4 regions of the Bariatricus sp. HCP28S3_A4 genome follow, and region 1 is predicted to be linked to each of the others. Evidence: predicted binding sites of a transcription regulator. Region 1 holds the regulator's gene; each other region holds the start of a gene.
The links. Region 1 encodes HrcA, which represses chaperone genes, less so after heat shock. Its sites were predicted from a motif close to TGTTAGCACTCNNNNNNNNNGAGTGCTAACA; they were not measured.

Region 1 (7,628 bases):
CCACGCGGTGCCGGCGGAATTCCGTCCAGTCTGAACTGTCCGAGGGACTTGTTGTCTCTTGCGAACTGTCTTTCACCCTGAACAACGTTGATATCAACTGCTGTCTGGTTATCTGCAGCAGTAGAGAAAATCTGGCTCTTCTTGGTCGGGATTGTTGTATTTCTCTCGATCAATCTTGTAGCAACACCACCCATTGTCTCGATGGACAGTGACAGCGGAGTTACATCCAGAAGAAGGATGTCGCCTGCGCCGGCATCTCCAGCCAGTTTACCGCCCTGAACGGATGCACCAAGGGCTACACACTCATCCGGATTCAGAGATTTGCTCGGTTCTTTGCCTGTGAGACGTTTTACTTCTTCCTGTACAGCCGGGATACGGGTAGATCCACCTACCAGAAGTACCTGGCCAAGGTCAGACGCTGTGATACCTGCATCAGACAGTGCACGTCTTACCGGTTCTGCTGTCTTTTCAACCAGTTCATGAGTTAATTCATCGAATTTAGCTCTTGTCAGGTTCATATCGAAATGCTTCGGTCCTTCTGCTGTTGCAGTGATGAACGGAAGGTTAATATTAGTTGTTGTTGCAGACGAGAGCTCTTTCTTTGCTTTTTCAGCTGCTTCTTTCAATCTCTGAAGAGCCATCTTATCTGTAGAAAGATCTACACCTTCTTTTGCCTTGAAATCTGCAAGCATATAGTCTGTGATCTTCTGATCGAAGTCATCTCCGCCAAGTCTGTTGTTACCTGCTGTAGATAATACTTCGATAACGCCGTCACCGATCTCAATAACGGATACATCGAATGTACCACCGCCAAGGTCATAAACCATGATCTTCTGTTCTTTTTCATTGTCCAGACCATAAGCAAGTGCTGCCGCTGTAGGCTCGTTGATGATACGTTTTACATCAAGACCGGCGATCTTACCGGCATCCTTGGTAGCCTGACGCTGTGCATCGTTGAAATATGCCGGAACAGTGATAACTGCTTCTGTAACCTTTTCTCCAAGGTATGCTTCTGCATCTGCTTTCAGTTTCTGAAGAATCATAGCTGAAATTTCCTGCGGAGAATATTTCTTTCCGTCAATGTCAACTTTATGGTCTGTTCCCATTTCTCTCTTGATAGAAGAAATTGTCTTTTCTGCGTTTGTAACTGCCTGACGTTTTGCAGGTTCACCTACCAGACGTTCTCCTGTTTTTGTAAATGCTACGATAGACGGTGTTGTTCTTGCACCTTCTGTATTTGCGATTACAACCGGCTGACCACCTTCCATAACCGCTACACAACTGTTTGTTGTACCTAAATCAATACCAATGATTTTGCCCATTATGAAGACCTCCTAATATTTTAAAAAATTTGTTTACTTACTTTGTTTATATAGAGTATATCTGCATCTTCATGTGTAAATATACAAACTATTTCATTCATTCTGCTATTTTAATTAGCAACCTTTACCATGCTGTGTCTCACAACACTTTCACGATACATATATCCTTTCTGGAATTCCTCGACCACGACATTCTCTCCGGCCTCTTCATCTTCAATATGCATCACTGCATTATGAAAATCCGGGTTAAATTCCTGTCCGACCGCCTCAATCGGTTTCACACCGATGCCTTCCAGTGTTGTCATAAGCTGCTTGTAGATCTTATCCATTCCCTGCACAAACGGATCTTCTTTGTTTTCCTCAGCTACAGACTGCAGGCCGCGTTCAAAATTATCAACGACCGGAAGAATCTTTTCCACGATATCTTTTGCACCGATCTCATACATGGCTGATTTTTCTTTCTCAGTCCGCTTTCTGTAATTATCGAATTCTGCCATCTGTCTGGTAAGCTTATCTGTCAGATCTGCAATCTGCTCATCCTTCTTGTCTTTTTTATTCTTTTTTTCAAAAAGCTTTGATTTTTTCGGCTCCGCAGTTTCTTCTGTTTTTTCTTCTTCCTTCGCATCTGCTTCGCCGGCCTCTTTGTTCTCACCTTCCCGACTTTCTTCGGAATCCTCTTCCTTATCATTTTCTTTTTCAGCAGCTTCTTCTGCTTCCGCTTCCATGGCGGCTTTCTTTGCCTCTTCCACTGCTTCTTTTACCATTTCTTCATTACTCATCTGATTATCCAACGGTTCTGCCACCTTTCTCCTTTCATAGTCCTGATGTTCTAACCATCCCTGTGGAAAATCTCATCCAGTTCCGCCATCAGAGTCTTTAACGTCTTCATTACATGTTCGTAATCCATCCGCTTCGGTCCAATGATTCCAATGGTCCCCTGCATACCCTCACCAAGCTCATAGGTCGCTGTGACAACACTGCAGTCCTTCATCTTCTCCACATTGGATTCATTTCCGATATAGACCTGAATGTCTTTATTCTCGCTGCTGGCCATCGTCTTTGATACCAGCGCTGCCAGCTGCTGCTTTTCTTCGAAAGCACTGATAATCTCCTGAGCGCTCTGCTTATCGCTAAGCTCCGGATATTTAAAAATATTCGTTGCGCCGCTGGTGTAAATCTCCATGTCATCATCAAGCTGTATCACATTCGCCACTGCATCCAGCACATTACTGACCACTTCACTGTGAATCCCTGCCTGTTCCTTCAGTCTGGCGATCATTCCGAGATTGATCTCTTCCACCGACAGTCCGATCAGTGCCGTATTTAACAGCATATTCAGTTTCAGCAATGCTTCGTTATCCAATGGCTCTTCCAGTGTAATAATCTGGTTCTTTACGATATTTCCATCCATCACAATGACGACGACCAACTGGTTCTCATCTACCTGTGAAAGCTGGATGAACTTCAGCTTATTCCTGTTATATACCGGAGAGGAAATCATCGTCGCGTAATTGGTGTTCGTTGCCAGTACTTTCGCGACCTGCCTTAGGAGCTGATCCATCTTATCTGACTTCTCCAGCATCTGCTCCTTGAGTTCTGTGACCTCCTGCTCTTTCTGGCTCATCAGCATATCTACATACCATCGATATCCTTTATCAGATGGAATCCTTCCCGCCGATGTGTGAGGCTGCATGATATAACCCAGTTCTTCCAGATCCGCCATTTCATTCCGGATCGTTGCAGAGCTTAAGTTCAGATCCGTATACTTGGAAATCGTTCTCGATCCCACCGGCTCTCCGGTGTCTAAATAATTCTTAATGATGGCATGAAGGATTTTCGTTTTCCGCTCACTAAGTTCCTGTATAGACTCCATCTGCACCCTCCTTTGTTTTATTAGCACTCGGTATATTCGAGTGCTAACATCATCTTCGCTTATTAATGTATCACTCCCAACACGCTTTGTCAACCCACTTTATAAATATTTCATAGTTACACTTTTTTATCGCAAAAGGACTGCCATATGACAGTCCTTTTCTCAAAACATAAACTCCACAAATACCGTATTGCTCACATCGATTCCCTGTTCTGTAAGCGCGATACGGTCCTCATGTTCTTCTATAAGATGCATACCTTTCAGTTTCCGGATCGGTTTTCCGTAGACCGCTTCGATCCCGGTTCCAAAGGCTTCCTCAAATTCTGTTTTCGATATGCCTTCCGTCATGCGCAGTCCGAGAAACATGAATTCCTCCATCTCATCTTCCAGGCTGAGTTTTTCTCCGGAAAATTTTTCTTCAAAATTATCCCTGTATTCCGTCATCTTTTCCGGATTACTGTATCTTGCCCCTTCAAAAAATGTGGCGGCACCCACGCCGAACCCCAGATACGGCACTCTTCTCCAATACCCGCAGTTGTGCCTGCATCGGTATCCGGGCTTTGCATAATTGGAAATCTCATACCGCTGATATCCCGCACCGACGAGGATCTGCTCTGTCTGATGATACATCTCCCGTTCTTCCTCCTCCGTAGGAAGCGCAGGCCACGGCAGATTTGCACCCTTTCTTTTCTCACATCCCGACTCCGCCCTTTCTTCCCGTCCTGCATCTTCCCCGTACCTGTCATAGAATAAAGTTCCGGGTTCGATGATCAGACTGTATGCAGAAATGTGCTCCGGCTCCAGAGCCGCGACTGTTCTCAGTGTTTCGGTCCAGCTCTCCGCCGTCTGACCCGGGATCGCCGAAATCAGATCAATATTGATATTGTCAAATCCGCACATCCTCGCACTCCTATAGGCCTCAAGGAATTCTTCATAAGTGTGTATCCTTCCAAGCATCCGCAGTTCTTCATCATGGACAGACTGTAGTCCGATGCTCAGCCGGTTCACACCGGCATCTTTATACGCTTTCAGTTTTTCATCCGTAACCGTACCGGGATTCATCTCCATAGAAATCTCCGCATCCGCAGAAATGTGATATTGATCCCGAACCGTATCAAGAATCATCCGGAACTGGTCTCCGGTAAGAAGAGAGGGAGTCCCTCCTCCAAAGAAAATGGAAGAGACCTGATACTCTTCCACTTTTCCTGCATTTGTCCTGATTTCCTCACACAGAATCTGTACATATTCTTCCCGCTCTTTCTCGCCTGCGGGCGCTGATAGGAAATCACAGTAGGCACATTTCTTCAGGCAGAACGGAATATGAATGTACAGTTCCAAAGGCTTGCCCGCCCCACCTGATATTTGTTTTCTTTCCATATTATTTCTTATCATCCAATTTCAGAACACTCATAAATGCTTTCTGCGGAATTTCTACATTTCCCACCTGACGCATACGTTTCTTTCCTTCTTTCTGCTTCTCCAGAAGTTTCTTCTTACGTGTGATATCACCGCCGTAACACTTCGCAAGAACATCTTTACGCAGAGCTTTGACCGTCTCACGCGCAATGATCTTGCTTCCGATCGCTGCCTGGATCGGGATCTCGAAGAGCTGTCTCGGGATCTCTTCCTTCAGCTTTTCACACATCTTTCTTCCCCGGTCATAAGCGCTTCCTGCAAATACAATGAAGGAAAGTGCATCGACTTCTTCTTTATTAATGAGAATATCCAGCTTGACCAGTTCAGACCGCTCATATCCAAGAAGCTCATAATCAAAAGAAGCGTATCCGCGCGAACGTGATTTCAGTGCATCAAAGAAATCATAGATAATTTCATTCAGAGGCAGATGGTAGTGAAGCACTGCTCTTGTCTCTTCGATATATTCCATTCCCTGGTACACGCCTCGTCTTTCCTGACACAGATCCATGATCGCTCCGATGAATTCCGAAGTTACCATGATCTCCGCTTTTACGACAGGTTCCTCCATATATTCAATCTCCGCAGGATCCGGCAGATTGGACGGATTGGTAAGTTCAATCACCTCTCCGTTTGTCTTATACACTTTGTAGATAACTCCGGGTGCTGTCGTCACCAGATCCAGGTTATATTCCCGTTCCAGACGTTCCTGGATGATTTCCAGATGCAGAAGCCCGAGGAAACCACATCGGAACCCAAACCCTAGTGCCAGTGAAGTCTCAGGCTCAAACTGAAGCGCCGCATCATTGAGCTGCAGTTTCTCCAGTGCATCCCTCAGATCCGGATATTTGGAGCTATCCGCCGGGTACACACCGCAATACACCATCGGATTGACTTTCTTGTAACCCGGAAGCGGCTTGTCACAAGGTCTTTGCGCATTCGTTACCGTATCACCGACACGCGTGTCTTTCACATTCTTCAGACTGGCAGTAAAGTATCCTACCATTCCGGCGGATAATTCTTCACAAGGAATAAACTGGCCTGCTCCGAAATAACCAACTTCCACTACATCTGCAGTTGCTCCGGTTGCCATCATTCTGATCGGTGTCCCCTTCGTGATGCATCCTTCTTTAATCCTGCAAAATACGATGACTCCTTTATACGGGTCATAAAGGGAATCAAAGATAAGCGCCTGAAGCGGAGCATCGGGATCCCCCTCCGGTGCCGGAATCTTCGCCACGATCTGTTCCAGCACTTCTTCTACATTCAAACCGGTCTTTGCAGAGATTCTCGGTGCATCCTGTGCTTCAATCCCGATCACATCCTCAATCTCTTCAATCACACGTTCCGGTTCTGCACTCGGAAGATCCACCTTATTGATAACAGGCATGACATCCAGATCATGATCCAGTGCGAGATATACATTTGCAAGCGTCTGTGCCTCAACCCCCTGAGCGGCATCCACAACCAATATCGCACCGTCACACGCGGCGAGACTACGGGAAACTTCATAATTAAAATCCACATGTCCCGGCGTATCGATCAGATTGAAAATGTATTCCTCCCCGTCTTTTGCCTTGTAAACGGTGCGGACTGCCTGGGACTTGATCGTAATCCCTCTCTCCCGCTCCAGGTCCATGTTGTCCAGTACCTGTGCCTGCATTTCCCGGCTGGTAAGAAGGCCGGTCATCTCGATGATCCGGTCTGCCAATGTAGATTTCCCGTGGTCGATATGCGCAATTATACAAAAATTCCGAATTTTCTTTTGATCCATATGCATAGCCCTTTTTTCGTCTCCTTATCCTATCTTTCTCATATCCTGTCTGTATATTATGATACCTTTGGTTTTTTCCGGCTGTACTGTACCAGAAAGAGCTCGACCGACAGGACATCTCCCATTCTTCCTGTCTTGACATTCTCCTCGGTCTGCACACCGGCCTCGACGATCTGCCGAAGTTCTTTTGCCGAAAATGCCTGCGCCTGTGTCCGGTATTTCCCCACCAAAAAAGGCATGATTCCGGCTTTGGAAGCCATTTCTTTCGATGGAGTCCCCTGCTTTTCCATTTCTTTGATCTCCATCAGAATACGGAACTGTCTGGTCAGCAGATACAGGATCCGCATCGGCGGCTCCTTCAGAGTGAGCAGATCATAATAATAATCCAGCGCTTTCTTCTGTTCCTTGTTCGCCACCGCATCCACCATGTCGAAGATATGGTTCGTGATCTGGGTCGTACAGATCGCATCTATGTCCGCCACCGTGATCTCCGTATGATTCAAACAATAGCAGAACAGCTTTTCCAACTCTTTCTGGATGTTCTCCATGTCATTGCCCACCTTGCCCAGAAAATATCTGGCGGCAGATTCCGTCATATTCTGATTCTCTTTTTTTACCATACCGAGAATCCAGCGCACCAGAGTCTTCTCATCCTGTCGTTTCAATTCTACGATCCTTCCTCTGTCCTTTACTGCCTTGTACAGCTTGCTTCTCTTATCGATCTCCTCCTCGACAAAGATCAGAAACGAAGTCTGAGGAATCTCTTTCAGATACTCTGCCAGTTCCGGCACCGAGCTCTTGAAGAACCCGGTATTTTCCATCACGATCAGCCTTCGCTCGGCAAAAAACGGCATCGTTTCGGCAAGGTCGATCACCTCCCGGGGATTCGTGTTTTTCCCTTCATAATACGCATAATTCATGGTATCTCCTTCGGAGACCATCGCTTTTACAAAACGATCCCTGTACTGTTTTTTCAGATAAGCCTCCTCCCCGTATAGGAGATAGATCTGTTTAAATTGTCCGGTTTTTAAATCTTCATTCAAACTCTTCATGGTCTCAGTATACTATATTTCTCCCCGTCTGTACATAATTTCACTGCATGTCCGTCTTTCGTATTATATAAGCTGACGCCCCAATTTGCAAGTCTTTCCAGCACTTCTTCGTGAGGATGCCCATAGCGGTTCTTCTCTCCGGCCGACACCCAGGCAGCATCCGGCCTTGTTATTTCAAGAAGTCTTTCCGATGT
Region 2 (7,628 bases), on a different contig from region 1:
TATTTTCGTCCGAAGAAACTGATCATGGAACAATTGCTTAAGATAGGAATTCCGGTTGCGCTGCAGGACGGTTTCATACAGATTTCTTTCATCATTATAACGATCATCGTGAATCAGCGAGGGTTAAATGATGCGGCTGCGGTGGGAATTGTGGAGAAGATCATTGGCTTTTTGTTCCTGGTTCCATCTTCCATGCTGTCAACCGTTTCGGCACTGGCGGCACAGAATATCGGTGCCGGAAAACATGACCGCGCGAAGAAGACATTGTGGTATGCCATCACGATGTGTGTTTCCTTTGGACTTGCCACAGTGGTTGTCATGCAGTTTGCCGCGGGATGGTTTGTAGGACTATTTGCAACAGATACCGAGGTAATCCGTCTCGGCAGCGAATATATGCACGGCTATGTGTGGGACTGCGTATTTGCCGGAATTCATTTCTGTTTCAGCGGATATTTCTGCGCATATGGACGTTCATCCTTTTCGTTCCTGCACAATTCGATCTCGATCGTATGTGCCCGGGTTCCGCTTGCCTATCTGGCATCCAGGTATTTCCCGAATACGTTGCTCCCGATGGGGCTGGCAACAGCGACCGGATCCCTGGTGTCGGTTGTGATCTGTGTTGTGGTGTACCTGTGGATGCAAAGAAATGAAAATCTTACATAGCCAAATCGTTCTGAAAACTGATATAATGGATTTAATGAACCGTATGTTAAAAAACAATAATCATAAAGGAGGAAATACAAAATGAAAGTGTTATTGATCAATGGAAGCCCGCGCAAAGAAGGAAATACATTTATCGCATTAAACGAGATGAAACATGTGTTTGAGCAGGAGGGCATCGAAGCGGAGATCGTGCAGGTCGGAAATCAGGCCATCCGCGGCTGTGCAGCCTGCGGCGGATGTTCCAAATTAGGAAAATGTGTATTTGATGACTGTGTTAACGAAATTGCACCGAAGTTTGCAGAGTGTGACGGACTTGTGATCGGAAGCCCTGTTTATTATGCGTCTGCCAACGGGACCCTGATCTCGTTCCTGGATCGTCTGTTCTACAGCACTCCGTTCGACAAGACCATGAAAGTAGGAGCCAGTGTCGTGGCAGCCAGAAGAGGAGGGCTCTCCTCCACATTTGATGAGCTGAATAAGTATTTCACGATCAGCGGAATGCCGGTAGCATCCGGTCAGTACTGGAACAGCATTCACGGACGCCTGCCGGGAGAAGCAGCAGGAGATGCAGAAGGACTCCAGAGCATGAGGACACTGGCACGCAACATGAGCTTCCTTATGAAATCTATTGCACTCGGAAAAGAAAAGTATGGTCTGCCGGAGAAAGAAGCAAAGCAGGCTACGAATTTTATTCGTTAGTTACATGAAATTTAAGTTATAAAAAATCTATAAACTCTGTTGACAAACAATAATTAAGTGCTATAATAATTCAAAAATAAATAGTTTAAAAATAAAATATATTACTTCGAAAAAGAAGTAATATATTTTTGGAAACAATCTAAGCACTCAACGCAAAAGAGTGCTAACAAAAAGGAAGGCAGGTTATTTTTTATGAGATTAAAACCATTAGGAAACAGAGTTGTTTTGAAACATCAGGAAGCAGAAGAGAAGACACAATCTGGAATCATCCTGCCAGACAGTGCCAAGGAAAAACCACAGACAGCAGTTGTCATTGCAGTCGGCCCCGGGACAGACGGAAAAGAGATGCAGGTCAAGGAAGGAGACAGAGTCATCTGTACCCAGTATGCGGGAACCGAGATCAAGGTGGACGACGAAGAATATGTGATCGTATCACAGAATGATATCATTGCAATCGTTGAATAAGAAAAGAATAAAATCAGATTGAATTTGAGAAAGTAAGAAAGAAGGAATAAATCATGGCAAAGGATATTACATATGACATTGATGCAAGAAAGAAAATGGAGACAGGTGTCAATAAACTGGCAGACACCGTAAAAGTAACACTTGGACCAAAAGGAAGGAATGTGGTTCTGGATCAGTCCTACGGTACACCACTGATTACGAATGACGGTGTTACTATTGCGAAGGAGATTGAACTGGAAGATCGTTATGAGAACATGGGAGCACAGCTGGTCAAAGAAGTTGCTACCAAGACGAACGATATCGCAGGAGACGGAACTACGACCGCAACAGTTCTCGCTCAGGCTTTGGTGAATCAGGGAATGAAAAATATCGCAGCAGGAGCTAACCCGGTCATCCTTAGAAAAGGAATGAAGAAAGCTTCCGACGTGGCTGTCTCTGTTCTGGAAGAAATGAGCCGCCCGGTAACCGGCAAAGAACACATTGCAAAAGTTGCCGCCATTTCCGCAGGAAATGAAGAAGTCGGTGAAATGATTGCAGATGCAATGGAAAAAGTCGGTGAGAACGGTGTGATCACCATCGAAGAATCCAAAACAATGCAGACGGACATCGATGTAGTAGAAGGTATGCAGTTTGATAACGGATACCTTTCCGGATATATGTGTGACGACAAGGAAAAGATGGTCTGCAATATGGAAAATCCTTACATCCTGATGACAGACCGTAAGATTTCCAATATTCAGGATATCCTTCCGATTCTTGAAAATATTATGAGAGAAGGAAGAGAGCTCTTGATTCTTGCAGAAGATGTAGAAGGAGAAGCCCTTACGACATTGATCGTAAACCGTCTCAGAGGAACACTTAAAGTGGTTGCTGTGAAAGCTCCTGGTTATGGTGATAACCGGAAAGAAATGCTGCAGGATATCGCGGCGCTTACCGGCGGACAGGTTATCATGGAAGACATCGGAATCCAGCTTAAGGACGCAACAATGGATATGTTAGGCCGTGCAAAATCTGTAAAGGTAACAAAAGAAAATACAACGATCGTAGACGGCGCCGGAAATAAAACAGATGTAGAAGCTAGAATCGAAAATCTGAAGAGACGGATGGCAGAGACTACATCCGATTTCGATAAAGAGAAACTGATGGATCGTATCGCAAAAATGGGCGGCGGTGTTGCAGTGATCCGTGTCGGAGCGGCAACAGAAACCGAGATGAAAGAAGCAAAATATCGTATGGAAGATGCCATGAATGCCACAAGGGCAGCGGTAGCAGAAGGAGTTATTTTCGGAGGCGGTTCCGCATACATTCATGCACAGAAGAAAGTGGATGAATTTGCGGCAACACTGACCGGTGATGAGAAGACCGGAGCAGAAATCATTGCAAAAGCTCTGGAAGCGCCACTCTATGCGATCGTTGACAATGCCGGACTGGAAGGTGCAGTTGTGATCAATAAAGTGAAAGAAAGTGAAGTAGGAATCGGATTCGATGCGGTTCACGAAACCTATGTAGATATGATGGAAGCAGGAATCATTGATCCTGTCAAAGTAACCAAGAATGCACTTGCCAATGCGGTTAGTGTAGCAGCAACCCTTCTTACAACAGAAGCAGCAGTAGCAGACATTAAGGAACCGGCTCCGGCAGCACAGCCGTCACCGGATATGTACTAATTACATATGTACGAATTGCATATGATATATCCCTCTCTAAAACAAGATACCCGTCCCGTTTAAGGGGCGGGTGTTTTGTTGTAAAAAGGTTTCAAAGTGTTTCCGTGATTAGAAATTGCTTAATGCAAAAACTGGTGGTAAACTGAATATATAGGAAACGTCATAAAGCAAAAGACGTCCGGCAGATCCTCCCGGAGATGCCGCGTGAAAGGAGATGAGAACTATGTCTGATATGATGGAATACAAATGCCCGGCCTGCGGCGGTGCCATGGAATTCGACAGTAAGTCGCAGAAGATGAAGTGCCCCTACTGCGATACCGAAATCGCGGTGGAAGAATTTCAGAAAATGCAGGAAAACAAACAGCAGACAGCTTCAGATGGGGTATATAGCGAGAATCAAAGTGGAAGTCAGGACAAAGTAGACTGGCAGGCGGCCAACGACAATCAGTGGGCAGAAGGTGAGACCGATGGAATGCGGGTCTATGTATGTGAGTCCTGCGGCGGTGAGATCATTGCAGAAGAGACAACGGGAGCGACCACCTGTCCGTATTGCGGGAACCGAGTTGTCATGAAGGGACAATTTACCGGTGATCAGAAGCCGGATTATGTCATTCCGTTTAAGAAAGATAAGAAAGCTGCAAAGGCGGCATATTACAGCCATCTGAAAGGCAAGCCGTTCCTTCCGAAGGTATTTAAGGATGAGAACCATATTGATGAGATCAAGGGCGTATACGTTCCGTTCTGGCTGTTTGATGCTGATACCAAGTCCCATTTTATGTATGATGCGAGAAATCTCCGTGTCTGGGAGAACGGCGACACCGAATATACGGAACATGAACATTATTTGGTAGAGCGCGGCGGCTCGGTCCGGTTCGAACGGATTCCGGCGGACGGTTCCGAGAAAATGGATGATACACTGATGGAATCCATTGAGCCATTTGATTTCTCCGAGGCGGTACCATTTACCCCGGCATATCTGGCGGGATTTGTGGCAGACCGCTACGATGTGGATATGGAAGAATGTTTGGAGCGTGCGAAAGAACGAATCACGAGCAGTGCGGAAACTGTTTTTGGAAATACTGTAACCGGATATCAGATGATTACGACGACAGGAAGCAATGTCAATATTTACAATGCAAAATATTTATATGCATTGTATCCGGTATGGATCCTTAATACAACATGGGAAGGAAAGAAATACACCTTCGCTATGAACGGACAGACCGGCAAGATGGTGGGTGATCTCCCGATGGATAAAAAAGCCTACTGGCGTTATGTGGCGACCCGAAGTGTGATCTTCGGAGTGATCATCAGTGTTTTGATGTGGATTTTCATGCTGTGATGGGAGGGGTGGACAAATGAAGAAACGATTTTTGGCAGTTATAATTACGATTCTTTTGGCAATGTCTGCGGTTCTTCCGGCATCAGCCGAGGGAGCGTATCTGAGGGAGGCACCGCTTGTGGCGGATCATGCTGACCTTTTAGATGACGATGAAGAGAGCAAATTAACAGAATTACTGGAAGAGATCAGCGAACGGCAGAGGTGTGATGTGGTCGTAGTCACGACGGATACATTGGAAGGCAAGAGTGCCATGGAGTATGCGGATGACTACTATGACTATAACGGATACGGATATGGCGAGGACCGTGACGGAATCCTGCTTCTCGTCAGCATGGAAGATCGTGACTACTGGATCAGTACCTGCGGCTTTGGAATTACAGCATTTACCGACGCGGGGATCGAATACATATCCGATGAATTTGTGCCGTATCTCAGTGATGGCGATTATGAGACAGCGTTTATAGAATATGCGTCACTCTGCGATAAATTTCTGACCCAGGCCTATGAAGAAGAGCCTTATGACGTGGGAAATATGCCGCGCAGATCCATGCCGATCTTCTGGATTTTCGGATCGTTTGTTGTCGGATTCATCATTGCGCTTATCATGGCAAGTGCGAAAAAATCAGCACTTAAGACGGTGCGCAGAAAACCGGAGGCCAGAGACTATGAGGTTCCGGGCAGCTTTTCACTGTCCCTGCAGAAAGACCGGCTTGTCAACCGGTTTGTGACGACTCGAAAAATTGAACGGCAAAGCAGCAGTTCCGGCGGAAGCAGCACCCACGCCAGCTCTTCCGGTTCAACACACGGCGGTGGCGGCGGCAAATTCTGATATTTCATAACAATTCCATAACAAATTGCGTATGAACATTCAGAGCTTTTGGACGAATAGGAGTAAAGTAAAACCGGAGGGAACGTATCTGTTCTCTCTGGTGAACTATTGCAAACGATATTGTATTTAGAAGACTCCGGTAATGAAAATCTCAAGTCCGATGAAAATCAGGATGACACCGCCAAGAATGGTTGCTTTCCCGGAAAGCTTCGTTCCGGCACCTTTCCCGATTACCAGCCCTCCCATACAAATGATAAAAGTAACAACTGCGATGATGAATGCACAAATCGCAGCAGAAAGAAGATCATAATCCGCAATCGTGAATCCAACGGAAAGTGCGTCGATAGAAGTTGCAATTCCCTGAATCATCAGCGCGGCAAATCCCACACCCGGTTTCTCGCAAGGTTCTTCTTTACTGGTAAGTCCCTCATGCAGCATCGATCCCCCGATATATCCAAGAAGGATGAGTGCGATCCACGGGATGAATTTCTCAAAAGACTGAAAATATTCCACGATCGTATGAACACAAATCCATCCAATCATCGGCATAACTGCCTGAAAAATCGCGAAAACACCGGCAATCCGGCACATTTTTCTGGGTTTCATACAAGGTTCGTTCAATCCATTGGCAAGAGAGACAGAAAATGCATCCATGGCAAGTCCGACTCCCAGCAGAATACTGTTAAAAAAGAATACAAATCCAAGCACCATACATGATTCCTCCGTAATATAATGACTGCGCATTGGTAATAATAAAATGTGAAAATGTTAATTAAAAAATGAATAAAAACGGTCATAAAAAAACCAGATACGGTGAAAACCATACCTGGTGTCAGGACAAAAAAACAGACTCCATGTATAGCTTCACAGTTACACATGAGTCTCGCAATTTAAAACAAGCCAGGCCAGACGGCCAGTATGTTGACTTGCTACACAAAGGATTTGCGCTCGCTACTCCCTCACAACAGTTGTGATTTTATCATGTGGTGAAAAGATTGTCAATCGGTATTGAGAAAAAATGTCATTTTATAAAAAAGAGACCTATCTTGAAGAATTATGGCATTTAAAAGGGGAACAATGATATCGTGTAAATAGCACGTAACAAGTACCCGATATATAATGATTATGAAACATTCTGTTATTGAACAATTCATCCTTCATAAACTCTATAATGTATCAAATTAATAAAGGAACATATAAAGACGTGTATGTTACAAGATTATCAAAATGTTAAAATATACACAATAATGACAAAATAATAACATAAAAAAATATATAATACACAAAAAAGATATTTATTTTTCCTTAAATTGTGGTATCATAGTGTACAACGCTGTTGAATTACATAACAGCAATCGGAAAGGAGATTAGAATAGATATGAGATTAGATGGAAAAGTAGCAATCGTAACTGCAGCGACAAGAGGTATCGGACTGGCATGTGCACAGCGTCTGGCACGCGAGGGCGCAGTCGTTTATATCGGCGCAAGAAATATGGAGAGGGCTGCTGAGCGTGCGGACGAGCTGAACAAGGAAGGCTGCAATGTTAAGACTGTTTATAATGATGCTTCCAAGAAGGAAACATATGCATCCATGGTGGAGGAAGTGATCAAGAATGAGGGCAAGATTGATATTCTGGTAAATAACTTCGGAACATCCAATCCGAAGAAGGATCTTGACATTAAGTCTACTGAATATGACGAGTATATTCGTACAATCGATATGAATCTTGCAAGCGTGTTCCTCAGTGCACAGGCAGTGATCCCACATATGGCAGCAAATGGCGGCGGAAGTATCATCAATATTTCTTCTGTAGGTGGCATCCGCCCGGATATTTCCCAGATTGCATACGGAACCAGCAAAGCAGCAATCAACTATCTGACCAAGCTGATTGCAACACAGTGTGCAAGAGACAATATCCGCTGCAACGCAGTGCTTCCGGGAATGACGGCAACCGAAGCTGTA
Region 3 (7,628 bases), on a different contig from region 1:
CCCTGAAGCGTGAACACAATCGGAAGACGTCCCAGAAATTCCGGGATCATGCCGAAATTCCGCAGATCATCCGTCGTCACCTTTTCCAGAATAGTCTTATCCTGGTCATATTTGTCTTTCAAGTCCGCCCCGAATCCGATTGAAGAATTCTTCGTCAAGCGTTCTTTAATAATCTTCTCAAGATCCGGGAATGCCCCTCCGCAGATGAATAAAATATTCTTTGTATTCACCGTAGTCAGCGGTACCATGGCATTTTTACTGTTTGCCCCGACCGGGACTTCGACCTCACTGCCTTCCAGGAGTTTCAGCATTCCCTGCTGTACAGATTCTCCGCTGACATCCCTCTGGCTGGTATTCTTCTTTTTCGCGATTTTATCAATCTCATCAATGAAAATAATTCCCTGTTCCGCCTTATCCACATCATTGTCCGCTGCCGCGAGAAGCTTGGATACCACGCTCTCAATATCATCTCCGATATATCCCGCTTCAGTCAGCGAAGTCGCATCGGTGATCGCAAGCGGCACATCCAGCAGCTTTGCCAGTGTTTTGACCAGATAGGTTTTCCCGGAACCGGTCGGTCCGATCATCAGCATGTTGGATTTTTCAATCTCAATCTCGTCCATGGTATCCGTCGCAACCCGTTTGTAGTGATTGTAAACTGCAACCGAGATTGCTTTCTTTGCATGCTCTTGTCCGACCACATATTCATCCAGTTTTGCTTTGATCTTATGGGGAGCCGGAATATCCCGGATGTTCAGGATCGGTTCCCGCTTCTCCTCCGGCTTTTTCTTTTTCACTTTCTGCTGCTTCGGCATCTGATTTTCCAAATCGCCGAATCCCATCATCGGTCCTCCCGGCATATTCATAAACTGCGTGTAATCGAAGCCACTGTTGTTCATCGCATCAAAGCTCTTCTGCATACAGTCTGCACAGACACAGATATTCGTCGGCAGATCGATCATTTTCCCGGCAACACTCTCAGGACGGCGGCAGATAAAACAATACCTTTCGTATCCGTCGTTCTTCTTTTTATTATCATTCGAACCAGAAGCCTGTTCCAGGTTGTTCTTATTCAAATCATCATGTTCTGACATTTTCTTGTCCTCCTTTGCTTCTGACGTCGTCTTACAGTCCTGCAAGCTTCATGAATTCTTCTTCCGAAATGATCGGAACTTTCAGCTCCCTCGCTTTTTTATTCTTGGAAGATGTCGAATTCACATCATTGTTGATCAGATAATTTGTCTTTCCTGTTACCGAACCGGTAACCTTCCCGCCCCTCTGTTCAATCAGTTCCTTCACTTCATTTCTATTTGCAAAGTGATTCACACTTCCGGTGATTACAAAATTCATTCCGGCAAACTGCTGTTCTTCATTTCTTGGTTCTTCCTGAATCTTCAACTCCTGCATAAGTTCCAGAAACGCCTGTTTCTTCTCTTCCGATGAAAAATACTCCGTAAACGCCTTCGCGATCACAGGCCCCACACCCGCAATCTCAGAAAGTTCCTCTTCTGTCGCATTCATCAGTTTTGTGACATCGTAGTCCGATTCCCGGCAGATCAGTTTCGCATTCGCAAGTCCTACTCCCGCGATCCCCAATGAGTAGATCACCTTAGGAAGCGTTGTTTCCCTTGCTTTTTCGATACTCTGTATCAGATTCGCGTAGGATTTTTCTCCAAATCCCTCCATCGACTGAATCTCTTCCTGATACCGGTCCAGATGGAAAATATCCGTATATTTATGAATGAACCCTCTGGCGATGAATTTCTCCAGTGTTGCCTCGGAAAGTCCTTCTACATTCAGTGCGTCCCTGCTTGTAAGAAGTGCAAACGCTTTGATCCGTTTTGCCTGACATTCCGGATTCGTGCAATAAAGTGACTTGGCATCATTCATCTGCCGTACCCTCGTCTCTCCTCCACAGACCGGACAAGTCCGTGGGATTTCGATCCTGCCGCTCCTCGTCAGGTTCCGTGCAATCTGCGGAATGATCATATTGGCCTTGTACACTTCGATCGTATCTCCGATTCCCAGCTCCAGTTCCTCCATAATGCTCAAATTATGGACACTGGCCCGGCTTACCGTGGTTCCTTCCAGTTCCACCGGTTCAAAGATCGCAACCGGGTTGATCAGCCCTGTTCTCGACGGGCTCCACTCGATTTCAAGCAGATGGGTCTCTTTGATCTCATCCGCCCATTTGAATGCAAAGGAATCCCTCGGGAACTTCGCTGTTCTTCCCAGAGACTGTCCATATGCAATGTCATCATATACCAGAACCAGACCATCCGATGGAAAATCATTTTCTTTGATTTTCTCTGCAAAATAAGCCACTCTTTCTTCCAGTTCGTCCGCAGTCACCGGATAGTGTTCTACCACTTCAAATCCCTGATCCGCCAGCCAGTCAAGCTGGTATGCTCTGGAATTATGGAAATCCACTCCCTCGGCTTTCACCAGCGTAAATGCGTAAAACTTCACATTTCTCTTAGCTGTAATCTCATTATTAAGCTGTCTCACTGAACCACTGCAGAGATTCCTCGGATTCTTATATTTCGCATCCACATCTTCAATTGTCTCATTGATCCTTTCAAAATCCCGGTAGCCGATTACAGCCTCCCCTCTCAGGATCAATTCCCCCTTATAGGAAATATGAAGCGGGATATTTTTAAAGACACGGGCATTGTTGGTAATAACCTCTCCGATCTCTCCATTTCCCCGGGTAACTGCTTTATAAAGTGTTCCGCCGCGATAGGTCAGAACAATCGTCAACCCGTCCATCTTCCAGGAGATCACCGCTTTCTGGTTTCCCACAAATTCCTTCAGTCTGGAGACCTCTTTTGTCTTGTCCAGTGAAAGCATCGGTGACTCGTGGCGTTCTTTCGGGAGCTCACTGAGCACCTCATATCCCACATGGATCGTCGGACTGGAAGCAAGCACGATGCCCAGTTCTTCTTCCAGGCCTTTCAGCTCATCATACAGTGCATCATATTCAAAATTGCTCATGATTTCGCGGGATTCCTGATAATACGCTTTCCCTGCCCGATTCAGCAGTTCTACCAATTCCTGCATTCTTTTCTTTTTATCCATCTATTCTATCCTCCTGGTGCACCGTCACATTGGATGAGTTTCTGATCTGTTCATAGAGTTCATTCAGCTCCTGATCCGTCACCTTACGATACTGACCGGGTTTTAAGTCTCCCAGCTCAATATTCATGACACGGGTTCGGATTAGTTCTTTCACTTCGTATCCCAGCGCTTCGCACATCCTCCGGATCTGCCGGTTCAGGCCCTGGGTCAGGATAATCCGGAATTTATACTTTCCAATCTTGTCCACCACGCAAGGTCTTGTCACCGTATCCAGGATCGGGACTCCAGAGGCCATCTTTCTCAAAAACTCCTCCGTCACCGGCTTATTCACCGTAACCTTATATTCCTTTTCATGATGATTTCCCGCACGCATCATCTTATTGATGATATCGCCGTTATTGGTCATCAGGAGCAGACCCTCCGAATCCTTATCCAATCTTCCGACGTAGGTGATTCGGATGGGATAGTTCAAAAAACGGACGATACTGTCTCTCTCTCTTCGCTCCTCCGTGCATACGATGCCTCGCGGCTTATTGACGGCCAGAACGACCATTTCTTCCTGACGGGAGATGACCTTCTTCCCGATTCTCACTTCCTGTCCTTGCATCACCTTCGTACCCGGAACCGCTCTTTTCCCGTCTACGGTCACACGCCCCTGTTCTATCAGCTTGTCCGCTTCTCTTCTGGAACATACGCCGGATTCACTCAAGTATTTATTCAGGCGCACAGCACCTGCATTTTCCCTGTTCTTAAATTGCTGTTCGATCTTATTTGTCACTTTTAACCCCATTTTCTGACCCAGGAGGTCATACAAATACTTACGGATCGGTGTACCTTTCGTGCTCCCGAAACCTTAGCATTCTCATTGTACTGTCTTTATTAAGAAAAGTCAATTGATGCATTTCCCATTCCGGTATGCTATACTTAGCTATACATAATGATATCATTACACATTTCAGGAGGTATTTCATGCTGATCTTTTCACTTGACACTAAAAAATGCATGAATGGACTGCTTCTGCATTCCGGTTTCGATTCGTTTCTCTTCATTGAGGGTGAGATCGTCACATTCTGTACATTTCAGTTTGACGGACATCTGAAAAAAGATTTTTTCCATCAGGACATAACCGACGAACCTGTTCAGATCGAACGGAATTTTGCGCTCTGGAAAGAAGTAAGGGAATTTTGTTTTTCCTTGATCAAAGGGAAGCGAACTCCGCTTGGCTTCAAGCTTGTATTATCGCTTTCTTCACCGAATATCGCCCATCTTCTTGAGCGGGAAGAGCTTCCTTTTTCCCCGGCTGATGTACAGGGACTGTATCTCAATTTCAAATTCAACGGCACATCCCTTACCTGTACGACAGGCACCTCTATGAAGCTGTTCACGATGGACAAATCGCTGGAGCAGGCCTGGGACAAAATGGTCCAGCGTATCTTTACAAAACAGGATATCCCCTTTGAAATCTTGTCTTAACACATAAGAAAGGGGTCCCTAAATGACATCGCACATCAGGAGACCCCCGTTTTTATGATCTGCAGTATTCTATTTTGTAAGCATTAACATTATCTCATTGCTTCGTTTTACAAATTCCGTCATTTCCTCCGGATTCAGTGGTTTATGCGCAATCATCGCCAGATCGTAAAGCTGTTTGCAGAACAGTTCTGTATTTTCACCGTCTTTATGATCCACCACATACTGAACCAGCGGATGATTTGCATTCAGGATCAATGTAGAATCATCTCCGAACATGGACGGATCCATTCCTGCCATGCCATACATCTTCATCATTTCCTGCATACGGCGTGACTGCTCAGAAAGGGTGATCATGGAAGCGACATTTTCATCTTTCATCTTTTCCACTTTCACATTCAGTTTATCTTTTCCAAGCGCTTTCCGGAAGATTTCCATCAGGCTGTCCGTTTTTTCCTTAAATGCATCCTTTTCGTCTTCTGCCACTTCTTCTTTGAAATGATCGGTCAGTTCTGCATCGATTCTCTGGAACCGCACATGCTCATTTCTCTGCTCCAGCTGTGTGATGAACGGAGAATCAATGTTGTGGGACAGAATCACTGCATCCAGTCCTTCTTTCTTGAACATGTTGATATACTGGCTCTGCTGCTGTTCATCCGTTACATAGTAGATGGTTGTCTTCATATCCTCTGTAACGGTGTTTGCATCCTCGTTCTCATCTTCTTTATTCTCATTCGGCTCTACAATCGTGCCGCCGTTCTTCTCAATACATTCTTTGAGTGTCAGATAGTTGTGATCCAGATTCTTGAAGAGGATGTAATCTTTCATCTTATCACAGAATTTCTCATCCTTCAGGCAGCCGAATTTGATGAACGGACTGATATCATCCCAGTATTTTTCATAAGTTTCCTTATCAGTCTTGCACATTCCGGACAATTTGTCTGCCACTTTCTTGGAAATGTATTCTGCGATCTTCTGTACAAATCCATCATTCTGCAGTGCACTTCTTGATACGTTCAGCGGAAGATCCGGGCAATCGATCACGCCCTTTAATACCATCAGGAATTCCGGAATCACTTCCTTGATATTGTCTGCGATAAATACCTGGTTGTTATACAGTTTGATGGTTCCTTCGATGGAATCATATTCTGTATTGATCTTCGGGAAGTACAGAATACCTTTCAGATTAAACGGATAGTCCATGTTCAGATGGATCCAGAACAGAGGCTCCTTGTAATCCATAAATACTTTGCGGTAGAATTCGATATAATCATCTTTCGTGCATTCATTCGGATGTTTGGTCCAGAGCGGCTGTGTATCATTTATCGGAACCGGACGCTTCACAATCTTAACTTTATCCTTTGCCGGTGAAACTTCTACCATTTCTTTTTCGCCGTTCTCATTTTCTTTTTCTTCCATCTTTGCATCTTCATGGATATGTTCAACGACCTCATCGGTATCCAGAAGTTCTTCTTCCGGAATCGTCTCATATTCTGTCTCTGCATTTTCTTTTGAAAGATAGATCTCTACCGGCATGAAGGAGCAATATTTCTCCAGCACTTCACGCATACGGTATTCATTGGCAAACTGAAGGCTGTCTTCATTAAGCAATAAGGTAATCTCCGTTCCAACTCCCTCTTTATTGCCGTCTTCCATCTCATACTCTGTTCCGCCATCACTTACCCAGTGTACCGGTACTGCGCCTTCTTTATAAGAAAGTGTATCGATTTGTACTTCGTCCGCAACCATGAATGCGGAATAGAATCCAAGGCCAAAGTGACCGATCATGTCATCCTCTGTCGTCTTGTCCTTATACTTTTCAAGGAACTGCGTTGCGCCGGAGAAAGCGATCTGTGTGATATACTCTTCCACCTCATCCGCGGTCATACCAAGTCCGTTATCGATGAATTTCAATGTTTTCTCTTCCGGATTTACGATAACCTGGATCTTTGCTTTATAATCTTCCGGCATTTCATATTCGCCCATCATATCCAGTTTTTTCAGTTTAGTAATCGCATCACATCCGTTGGAAACAAGTTCACGTGCGAAAATATCATGATCGGAATACACCCATTTCTTAATGATCGGGAAAATATTTTCGCTGCTAATTGAAAGACTGCCTTTTTTTGCTGCCATTTGTACCACTCCTTATGTTAAATATTTTTTTCTTTTTCACATCTATCAGATATCTTAATACCCTAAAATCCAAATGTCAATAGAAAATTAGCACTCATTTTGAATGAGTGCTAATAATTTTGTGAAAAATATAAACTTTTTCTAAACTTTCTATTCTACGCTCTTCAAAGATTCCACCATATCAATCTTTTTCAGTTTGTAGAACATGATCCAGTTCACGAACATAGAGAATGCCACGGTAAACAGGAAGCTGTACAGATAGCTGATTGGGTGAATTTCTCTTCCGAACATCGCTTCATTGACTTCAACGGTTACGATCACAAATCTGTGCATGAGATTTCCAAGTCCCATTCCCACCAATGCTCCCAAGAAGGTCAGCATCACATTCTCTCTGTATACATAAGATGCGACTTCGATATCATAAAATCCCAAAACTTTCAGTGTAGCCAGTTCACGCCTTCGCTCTGTGATATTGATATTATTCAGATTATACAGCACCACAAACGCAAGCATTCCCGCAGAAACGATCAACACGATGATGACCAGATTCAGACTTCGAAGCATATCATCCAGCCTGCTTTCGATGCTCTTGCTGTAACTCACATTTAACACATCATCAAATTCCAGCAGCGTCCTGCCCGTTTCCTCGATCGAGTCTTCCTGTCCGTCCTTCATACGAAGAAGGATGCTATTATATTTCGGCGGTGCCCCATAAAGCTCTTCATAGGTATCATTGCTCAAATAGAGATAATGTCCCATATAGTTCTCACATATAGCGCCGATCACAACTTCACGTTCTCCTTTGTCGTCATCTTTGATCGTGATGGTATCTCCCACATTCACCGCAAGGATCTGAGACATCTTTTCGGTAAGAATCACTTTATCTTCGGCAAGTGTATATGTTTCATCACTGGTTCTGCTGTGGAAGCTAAGAAAGCTTTTCA
Region 4 (7,628 bases), on a different contig from region 1:
CGAGCCATCGCAATCGCCATTCTATGTTCCGTAACAGTATCCATACCGGCACTCATCATTGGTATATTCAGCTTAATCTTGTTTGTCAGATAGGTTGACAAATCGACCTGATTCGGAATCACTTCTGAATACCCAGGTACTAAGAGTACGTCATCAAATGTAATTCCTTCTCCGATAATCTTTCCCATTATCCTTTTCCTCTCTTTCGCTTCTTTTGTTGTGATTTAACTGCTATCATACAATACATGTTACACTTGTGTCAACCCTAAACAAAAACTTTTCTAGGTGCAAGCATCTTCATTCCTTCCAGAATCGTTGAATTCGGTTCAAAAACCACTCTCTTCTTTTCACCCTTCTGAACGATCACCATCTCGTACTGCTTTGCATCCCGGTTTCCAGAGCTGAAATCCACTGTCTTAAGTCCCTGATACGGTCTAAGTTCTGCTGAACCTGCCTGTGCAAGAACTTCCATCTCATTTAATTCCATCGTGAAAACCTTTTTTCTGCGGGACTTTGCCATAATCTTGTCGATATCAAGAGCGCCGTTGACAAACAGATATTCAAATTCCACATCCATACTGCGGAATAAGAAAACGTCCAGACAAATCAAAATAATTGGTGCAATGATAGCAACCGGAATGATCAAAACAAGCCCAACTGAAGCAACCGTAAGCAAAATCAGTGCTGCTTTTGCAAGAATCGTGCTTGCGGGGGCGTTCCGCTTCACAAGTTGTTCGGTATAATAATCACCCATATCTTACCTCCAAATTTCCTTTTGTATATTTCTATCATTGTATCACTTTTCCTACAAAAAGAAAACTCCTCTTTACGAGGAGTTTTCAAAATTCACAAATAATTCAAAACGGGAATTACATCATTCCCATTCCGCCTGCGCCTCCTGCCGGCATCGGTGGAACATCTTCTTTAATATTTGCAACAACAGATTCTGTCGTGAGCAATGTAGAGGCTACGCTTGTTGCGTTCTGAAGTGCGCTTCTTGTAACTTTAGCCGGGTCAAGAATTCCAGCTTTTACCATATCAACATATTCTTCTGTGTATGCATCGAATCCGTTTCCTGGTTCTGCTTCTCTGACTTTGTTAATGATAACAGCACCTTCCAGACCTGCATTTGCTGCGATATGGAATAATGGAGCCTCCAGAGCTTTCAGGACAACGCCTGCACCTGTCTTCTCATCACCTGTCAATGTCTCAGCCATCTTTGCAACTTCTTTTGCTGCATGGATATATGCAGATCCGCCACCTGCGATAATACCTTCTTCTACTGCTGCTCTGGTAGCTGCAAGAGCATCTTCCATACGGAGTTTCGCTTCTTTCATTTCAGTCTCGGTTGCTGCGCCAACGCGAATAACAGCTACACCGCCTGCCAGTTTTGCAAGTCTTTCCTGAAGTTTTTCTTTGTCAAAGTCAGAAGTTGTCTCTTCGATCTGGGCTTTGATCTGTGCAATTCTTCCGGAAATTGCATCTTTATCGCCAAAACCGTCAACGATTACCGTGTTTTCTTTCTGAACTTTTACAGATTTAGCACGTCCGAGCTGATCCATGGTAACTTCCTTCAAATCAAGGCCAAGTTCTTCTGAGATCACCTGTCCGCCTGTCAGGATCGCGATATCTTCCAGCATTGCTTTTCTTCTGTCGCCATATCCCGGTGCCTTTACTGCTACAACATTGAATGTTCCGCGCAGTTTGTTCACAATCAGTGTTGTGAGTGCTTCACCTTCAATGTCTTCAGCGATAATAAGAAGTTTTGCTCCGGACTGAACGATCTGCTCCAGAAGCGGAAGGATTTCCTGAATGTTGGAAATCTTCTTGTCTGTAATCAGAATGAATGGATTGTCAAGATTTGCTTCCATCTTCTCCATATCGGTGCACATATATGCGGAAATATATCCACGGTCAAACTGCATACCTTCTACCAGGTCAAGTTCTGTCTTCATGGTCTTGGATTCTTCGATCGTGATAACGCCGTCGTTGGAAACCTTCTCCATAGCGCTTGCTACCATCTCGCCTACTTCATCATCACCGGCTGAAATAGCAGCCACTCTTGCGATCTGATCTCTTCCGTTTACTTTGCTGCTCATCTTCTGGATTGCTTCAACAGCGCAGTCCGTTGCTTTCTTCATACCTTTACGAAGAACAATCGGGTTTGCCCCTGCTGCAAGGTTCTTCATACCTTCATTTACCATAGCCTGGGCAAGTACGGTAGCTGTTGTGGTTCCGTCTCCGGCAACATCATTTGTCTTGGAAGCGACTTCACGGATGAGCTGTGCTCCCATGTTTTCAAATGCATCTTCCAGTTCAATCTCTTTTGCAATCGTTACACCGTCATTTGTGATAAGCGGTGCTCCGAAGGATTTATCCAGAACTACGTTTCTTCCTTTTGGTCCTAATGTTACTCTTACTGTATCAGCAAGCTGATTCACACCTGCTTCCAATGCTTTTCTGGCTTCTGCGCCGAATTTAATTTCTTTTGCCATTTCAATTCACTCCTGTTTTAAAATAATTCTTTTCTAAAGGCCATATACGGCTGACTATTTGATTACTGCAAGAATGTCACTCTGTTTTACAATGATATATTCAACATCGTCCAGTTCTACTTCTGTTCCGGAATATTTAGAATAGATGACCTGATCGCCGACTGCCACATTCATCGTCACTTCCTTACCGTCCACCATTCCGCCCGGTCCTACTGCGATTACTTCTGCCTGCTGCGGTTTCTCTTTTGACTGTCCCGGTAATACGATACCTGACTTTGTCGTCTCTTCTGCTACTAACTGTTTTAATACAACTCTGTCACCTAAAGGTTCTAATCTCATTGTAATTCCTCCTTGATTTCTATTTTTGTTAGCACTCATTAAATTTGAGTGCTAAAAACTGTCTAGATATAAAATAGCACTGCGACTTCTATTTGTCAACATGCCTTTTTTAATTTTATAATTACTTTATATTTATTTCATAAAATCCATTGACAATCTGTAAAATCAAGATCATTCCGGCTCTGTTCTCATACCGCTCTTTGATCACTCCTTTGCAGACGGCTTCCCCTTTCAGGGTCTGAATCCGGCATTCATAGACTGCATCCAGAGAAATATCGGTGATTTCTCCCGTGCTCATCCGCAGATGAAGCTGCTCCATCTCTTTCTGATACTCGATCACTGTGCATTTGTAAACCGTCTCGTCCTGCTTTCCGCCTTCGAGATAATTGTGGATCATCGAAATGACCGCTCTGTCTCCGTCGTACATTTTTCTTTCTCCTTTCATTGTGATCTATGTTAATGAGAGATAAAAAGGGTATCAGACTCCTGATACCCTTCTCTTCTGTTTTCTATTTCATTTTTTCTCTTTTGATCTTGTCCAATTCTTTGAAAACATAATCGTTCACGACTTTGATATAAGTACCTTTCATACCGGAAGATCTGGATTCGATCACGCCCGCACTTTCAAACTTACGAAGTGCATTTACGATCACGGAACGGGTAATTCCCACCCGGTCAGCAATCTTGCTTGCAACCAGAATTCCTTCCATGCCGTCAAGTTCTTCGAAAATGTGTATGATTGCTTCCAATTCAGAAAATGATAAAGTACTGATTGCGGATTGTACGATCTGTTCCTTTCTGGTCTCCTCAGCGCTTTCTTCATTCACAGAGCGAAGCATCTCAAGTCCCACGACTGTTGTACCGTATTCACTGAGAATAATATCATCAATCTCATACAAGGCATCTTTCTTGTAAATGAACAGACTTCCAAGCCTCTCTCCCGCAATATCGATCGGAGTAATGATCGCCTGATACCCTTTCACAATCTCCGGTGTAAAACCTAGTGTCTGAAGATTGACATTCTCTTTCGTGGAAAGGATATTCAGGAGACGCTCATTCAGCATCTCGTCAATGTGTCCGCCGACCTCTCCCTTCAGAAGTTCTTTAATCTCCGGAACGCCCGGACAAGCACTGACTCCCAACACTTTTCCTTTTTTACTTACCACAAGCACGTTGGACAGAAGAATCTCTGTCAGCACCTCACAAATGTCATTAAACACAACTTTGCTGGAATTATTATTGTGCAGCAATTTGTTTATTTTTCTAGTTTTATCCAATAATTGTACGCTCATTTTATCCTCCATAAAGCATTGCACCTCTGGTTTTTCCTCTCCATCGGCTATTGTAGAAATTATTCGCACAAATAGCGAAAAATTTGTGTGCAAAACTATATTATCATACAATTCGCAAGAACTCAATGAATTTCCTATTTATTTTTTACATAACCGCAATGTTCATCACCGCACACCAGTTTATTTCCTTTTTCCACCATATAGCTTCCGCATTTTGGACATTTTTCCGTGGACGGTTTTTGCCATGACATGAAATCACATTCCGGATTATCCTCGCATCCGTAATATTTTCTGCCTTTCTTAGTCTTGCGCAGCACAATGTCTTTGCCGCATTTCGGACATGCAACGCCGATTTTCTCAAGATACGGCTTTGTATTTTTACATTCCGGGAATCCGGGGCAGGCCAGGAACTTTCCGTGTGGTCCGTATTTGATCACCATGTTGCGTCCGCATTCTTCACACACAACATCCGTAACCTCGTCCTCGATCTTCACGGTATCCAGTTCTTTTTCCGCCTTTTCCACTGCTTCTTCCAGATCCGGATAGAAATTGCGGATCACAGTCTTCCATTCTACCTTGCCTTCTGCAATCATATCAAGAAGTCCTTCCATATAAGCTGTGAAATTCACATCTACGATACTGCTGAAAGATTTTTTCATCATATTATTGACTACTTCTCCCAGCTCTGTCATGTACAGATTCCGGTTCTCCTTCGCAACATATCTTCTGGAAATGATTGTGGAGATTGTCGGAGCATAGGTACTTGGTCTTCCAATCCCCAACTCCTCCAGCGTCTTAACCAAAGCCGCTTCTGTAAAATGCGCAGGCGGCTGAGTGAAATGCTGCTTATAGTCAAACGATTCATGCGTAAGAACCGAGTTCTCATCCAGTCCTTTTACAAGGATATTGCTTCCTTCTTTCTCTTCATCGCTTTCCACATAAACCAGGCGGAAACCTTCAAATACCACCTTGGAAGCAGACACTGCAAAACGATAGTCACCTGCTCCGATCCGGATCGATGTCGTCTCATATCTGGCCGGCTGCATTCTGCTGGCAACAAACCGCTTCCAGATCAGCTGATACAGTCGGAACTGATCTCTGGACAGAGAGTCCTTCACCGATGCAGGGGTCCTGGTCACATCAGAAGGACGAATCGCCTCATGAGCATCCTGAATATTCTTCCCGTCTGATTTCTTCGTCTCTTCTACCTGTGTAACATACTGTTCTCCGTACACTTCACCGATGTATGCCTTCACACTTGCATCTGCTTCTTCTGAGATACGGGTAGAATCCGTACGCAGATACGTGATAAGGCCGGTCGTACCGCTACCCTTGATATCCACGCCTTCGTATAACTGCTGTGCGATCCGCATGGTTTTAGATGTTGCAAAATTCAGGGCTTTGGAAGCTTCCTGCTGCAGGGTACTGGTGGTAAACGGAAGCGGTGCTTTCTTGATTCGCTCGCCCCGTTTCACGTCGGTCACTTCATAACGCACGCCATCCAATCCTGCTAGAATCTGATTCAGTTCTTCCTTGTTATGAATCACCATTTTCTCGTCTTTTGTCCCATAGAACTTCGCTGTAAGGGGCTTCTTCTCCCCCTTGACATTCAGGATCGCATCCAGCGTCCAGTACTCTTCCGGAATAAAGGAGTTGATTTCTTCCTCCCGGTCCGCAATGATACGAAGTGCCACAGACTGTACACGTCCTGCGCTCAGTCCCCGTTTCACCTTTGCCCAGAGAAGCGGACTGATCTTATATCCCACGATTCGATCCAGCACACGCCTTGCCTGCTGTGCATCCACAAGATCCATGTCGATCTCGCGCGCATTTTTCAAAGATGCTTTCACCGCACTCTTTGTGATCTCATTAAAACTGATCCGGTATACTTTCTTATCTTCAAGCTTCAATGCTTTCATCAAATGCCAGGAGATCGCCTCTCCTTCCCGGTCCGGGTCAGTTGCAAGATAAATCTTATCCGCTTTCTTTACTTCCTTTCGAAGATTTGCAAGAATTTCACCCTTTCCCCGAATGGTGATATATTTTGGTTCAAAATCATGTTCAATGTCAATCCCCATCTGACTCTTCGGTAAATCTCTTACATGCCCGTTAGACGCAACCACCACATAGTTGCTGCCAAGGAACTTCTTAATGGTTTTCACTTTTGTAGGTGATTCCACAATTACGAGATAACGTGCCATAATACTCCTCCATGCCTGTCACTGCAATCTATATTCGTCTGAAATAATAATTTTTCGACCGTTCTGATATGTACCCTTTTAATTCAAGCGAGAGCAGAATCCTTGATAATTCTTCCGGAGCAAGTCCGGTGAGCCTTCGGATCTCCTCTCTGCTTCTCGGGAACAAATCGCACTTACTATACACCAAATCCTCTTCAGTTTCAAGCATTATTTTATTTTTATGGTTATTTTGAGCCATTCCGTTTTTCTTATTTTTCGGAATCATGTGAAGTTGTTCACACAGTTCTTCCGGGTCAAGAAGGATTCCTGCCCCCTGATCTATGAGTCGGTGACAGCCTTTGCTGAGAGCACTGTCAGCGGGTCCGGGAAGTGCAAAAATATCTCTTCCCTGCTCCAATGCCATGTCCGCAGTAATCAGTGATCCACTTTTTTCTTTTGCCTCCATCACGAGCACCACATCAGCAAGGCCGCTGATGAGACGGTTTCGCGCCGGAAAATGATTGGCTAGAGGCGGTGTACCGGGCGGGTATTCCGATAGGATTCCTCCCTTCACAGACAAATCTGTATAGAGTCCTTTGTGCTCTCTTGGATAACACAAATCCACTCCGCATCCTAGTACGGCAAAGGTCTTACCGCCGGAAGATAACGCTCCTCTGTGTGCTGCCCCGTCGATTCCCAGTGCCATCCCACTGATGATCTGTGCGCCTGCCTCTGCCAGTATTTCCGAATACTGCAATGTCATCTTCTCGCCGTAGGCACTGCATCTTCTGGCACCTACGATTGCGACACTTGTTCGATTCTCCTCCGGGAGCTTACCTTTTACGTATAGCCCATATGGCATACCTGTAAGCTCCTTCAACCGTCCGGGATACCTGTCACTGTCCCACGCAAGGAAATGAATTCCTCTTTCTTCCAGTTTTTCCAGCTCTTCCTTCCAGTTCTTACTCTTCCTGCTTTCCATAAGGATCCGCTTTTCTTCCTCTGTGATTCCGGCCATGATGCGCTCTTTTTCACTGATTTCTTCTATATTATATAAAAATTCAGCAGATATTCCCCGATCCGCCCAATTCCGCTTTTTCCCAGGCCTTATTTCTGATATATTCGCCAGATAGTATTCCTGCCACAATTCTGTCATTTTTCTTCTCCTAACAACCCCAATATTTCTTATCCATCATCCTGTACCCGATCGCTTCTCCCAGATGTCCTTCTTCAACCACTTCCGATCCTTCCAGATCCGCGATCGTGCGTGCCACTTTCAGAATTTTGTAATAACTCCTTGCCGTCAGATGCAGCGCATCATA

Region 2: a site for HrcA is predicted at 1,501-1,531, ahead of ACTNBF_RS11570 (co-chaperone GroES). Genes of this name have one in related genera too.
Region 3: a site for HrcA is predicted at 6,770-6,800, ahead of htpG (molecular chaperone HtpG). Genes of this name have one in related genera too.
Region 4: a site for HrcA is predicted at 2,861-2,891, ahead of ACTNBF_RS03215 (co-chaperone GroES). Genes of this name have one in related genera too.

What each region holds. Positions count from the first base shown of each region.
Region 1 is NZ_JBQHSE010000001.1:125,123-132,750, forward strand. Features, by position in the region: gene dnaK (molecular chaperone DnaK) at 1-1,322, opposite strand, end outside; gene grpE (nucleotide exchange factor GrpE) at 1,433-2,125, opposite strand; gene hrcA (heat-inducible transcriptional repressor HrcA) at 2,152-3,195, opposite strand; gene hemW (radical SAM family heme chaperone HemW) at 3,358-4,587, opposite strand; gene lepA (translation elongation factor 4) at 4,574-6,388, opposite strand; gene holA (DNA polymerase III subunit delta) at 6,439-7,434, opposite strand; gene ACTNBF_RS00630 (DNA internalization-related competence protein ComEC/Rec2) at 7,431-7,628, opposite strand, start outside.
Region 2 is NZ_JBQHSE010000023.1:2,223-9,850, forward strand. Features, by position in the region: gene ACTNBF_RS11560 (MATE family efflux transporter) at 1-663, shown strand, start outside; gene ACTNBF_RS11565 (flavodoxin family protein) at 745-1,362, shown strand; gene ACTNBF_RS11570 (co-chaperone GroES) at 1,555-1,827, shown strand; gene groL (chaperonin GroEL) at 1,881-3,494, shown strand; gene ACTNBF_RS11580 (hypothetical protein) at 3,718-4,836, shown strand; gene ACTNBF_RS11585 (TPM domain-containing protein) at 4,853-5,665, shown strand; gene ACTNBF_RS11590 (manganese efflux pump MntP) at 5,792-6,376, opposite strand; gene hdhA (7alpha-hydroxysteroid dehydrogenase) at 7,044-7,628, shown strand, end outside.
Region 3 is NZ_JBQHSE010000007.1:71,367-78,994, forward strand. Features, by position in the region: gene clpX (ATP-dependent Clp protease ATP-binding subunit ClpX) at 1-1,094, opposite strand, end outside; gene ligA (NAD-dependent DNA ligase LigA) at 1,126-3,078, opposite strand; gene rluF (23S rRNA pseudouridine(2604) synthase RluF) at 3,071-3,868, opposite strand; gene ACTNBF_RS05515 (DUF5721 family protein) at 4,048-4,551, shown strand; gene htpG (molecular chaperone HtpG) at 4,621-6,684, opposite strand; gene ACTNBF_RS05525 (FtsX-like permease family protein) at 6,835-7,628, opposite strand, start outside.
Region 4 is NZ_JBQHSE010000004.1:58,098-65,725, forward strand. Features, by position in the region: gene guaB (IMP dehydrogenase) at 1-188, opposite strand, end outside; gene ACTNBF_RS03205 (DUF6106 family protein) at 266-754, opposite strand; gene groL (chaperonin GroEL) at 870-2,495, opposite strand; gene ACTNBF_RS03215 (co-chaperone GroES) at 2,550-2,834, opposite strand; gene ACTNBF_RS03220 (hypothetical protein) at 2,956-3,261, opposite strand; gene codY (GTP-sensing pleiotropic transcriptional regulator CodY) at 3,344-4,126, opposite strand; gene topA (type I DNA topoisomerase) at 4,261-6,327, opposite strand; gene dprA (DNA-processing protein DprA) at 6,356-7,462, opposite strand; gene ACTNBF_RS03240 (hypothetical protein) at 7,473-7,628, opposite strand, start outside.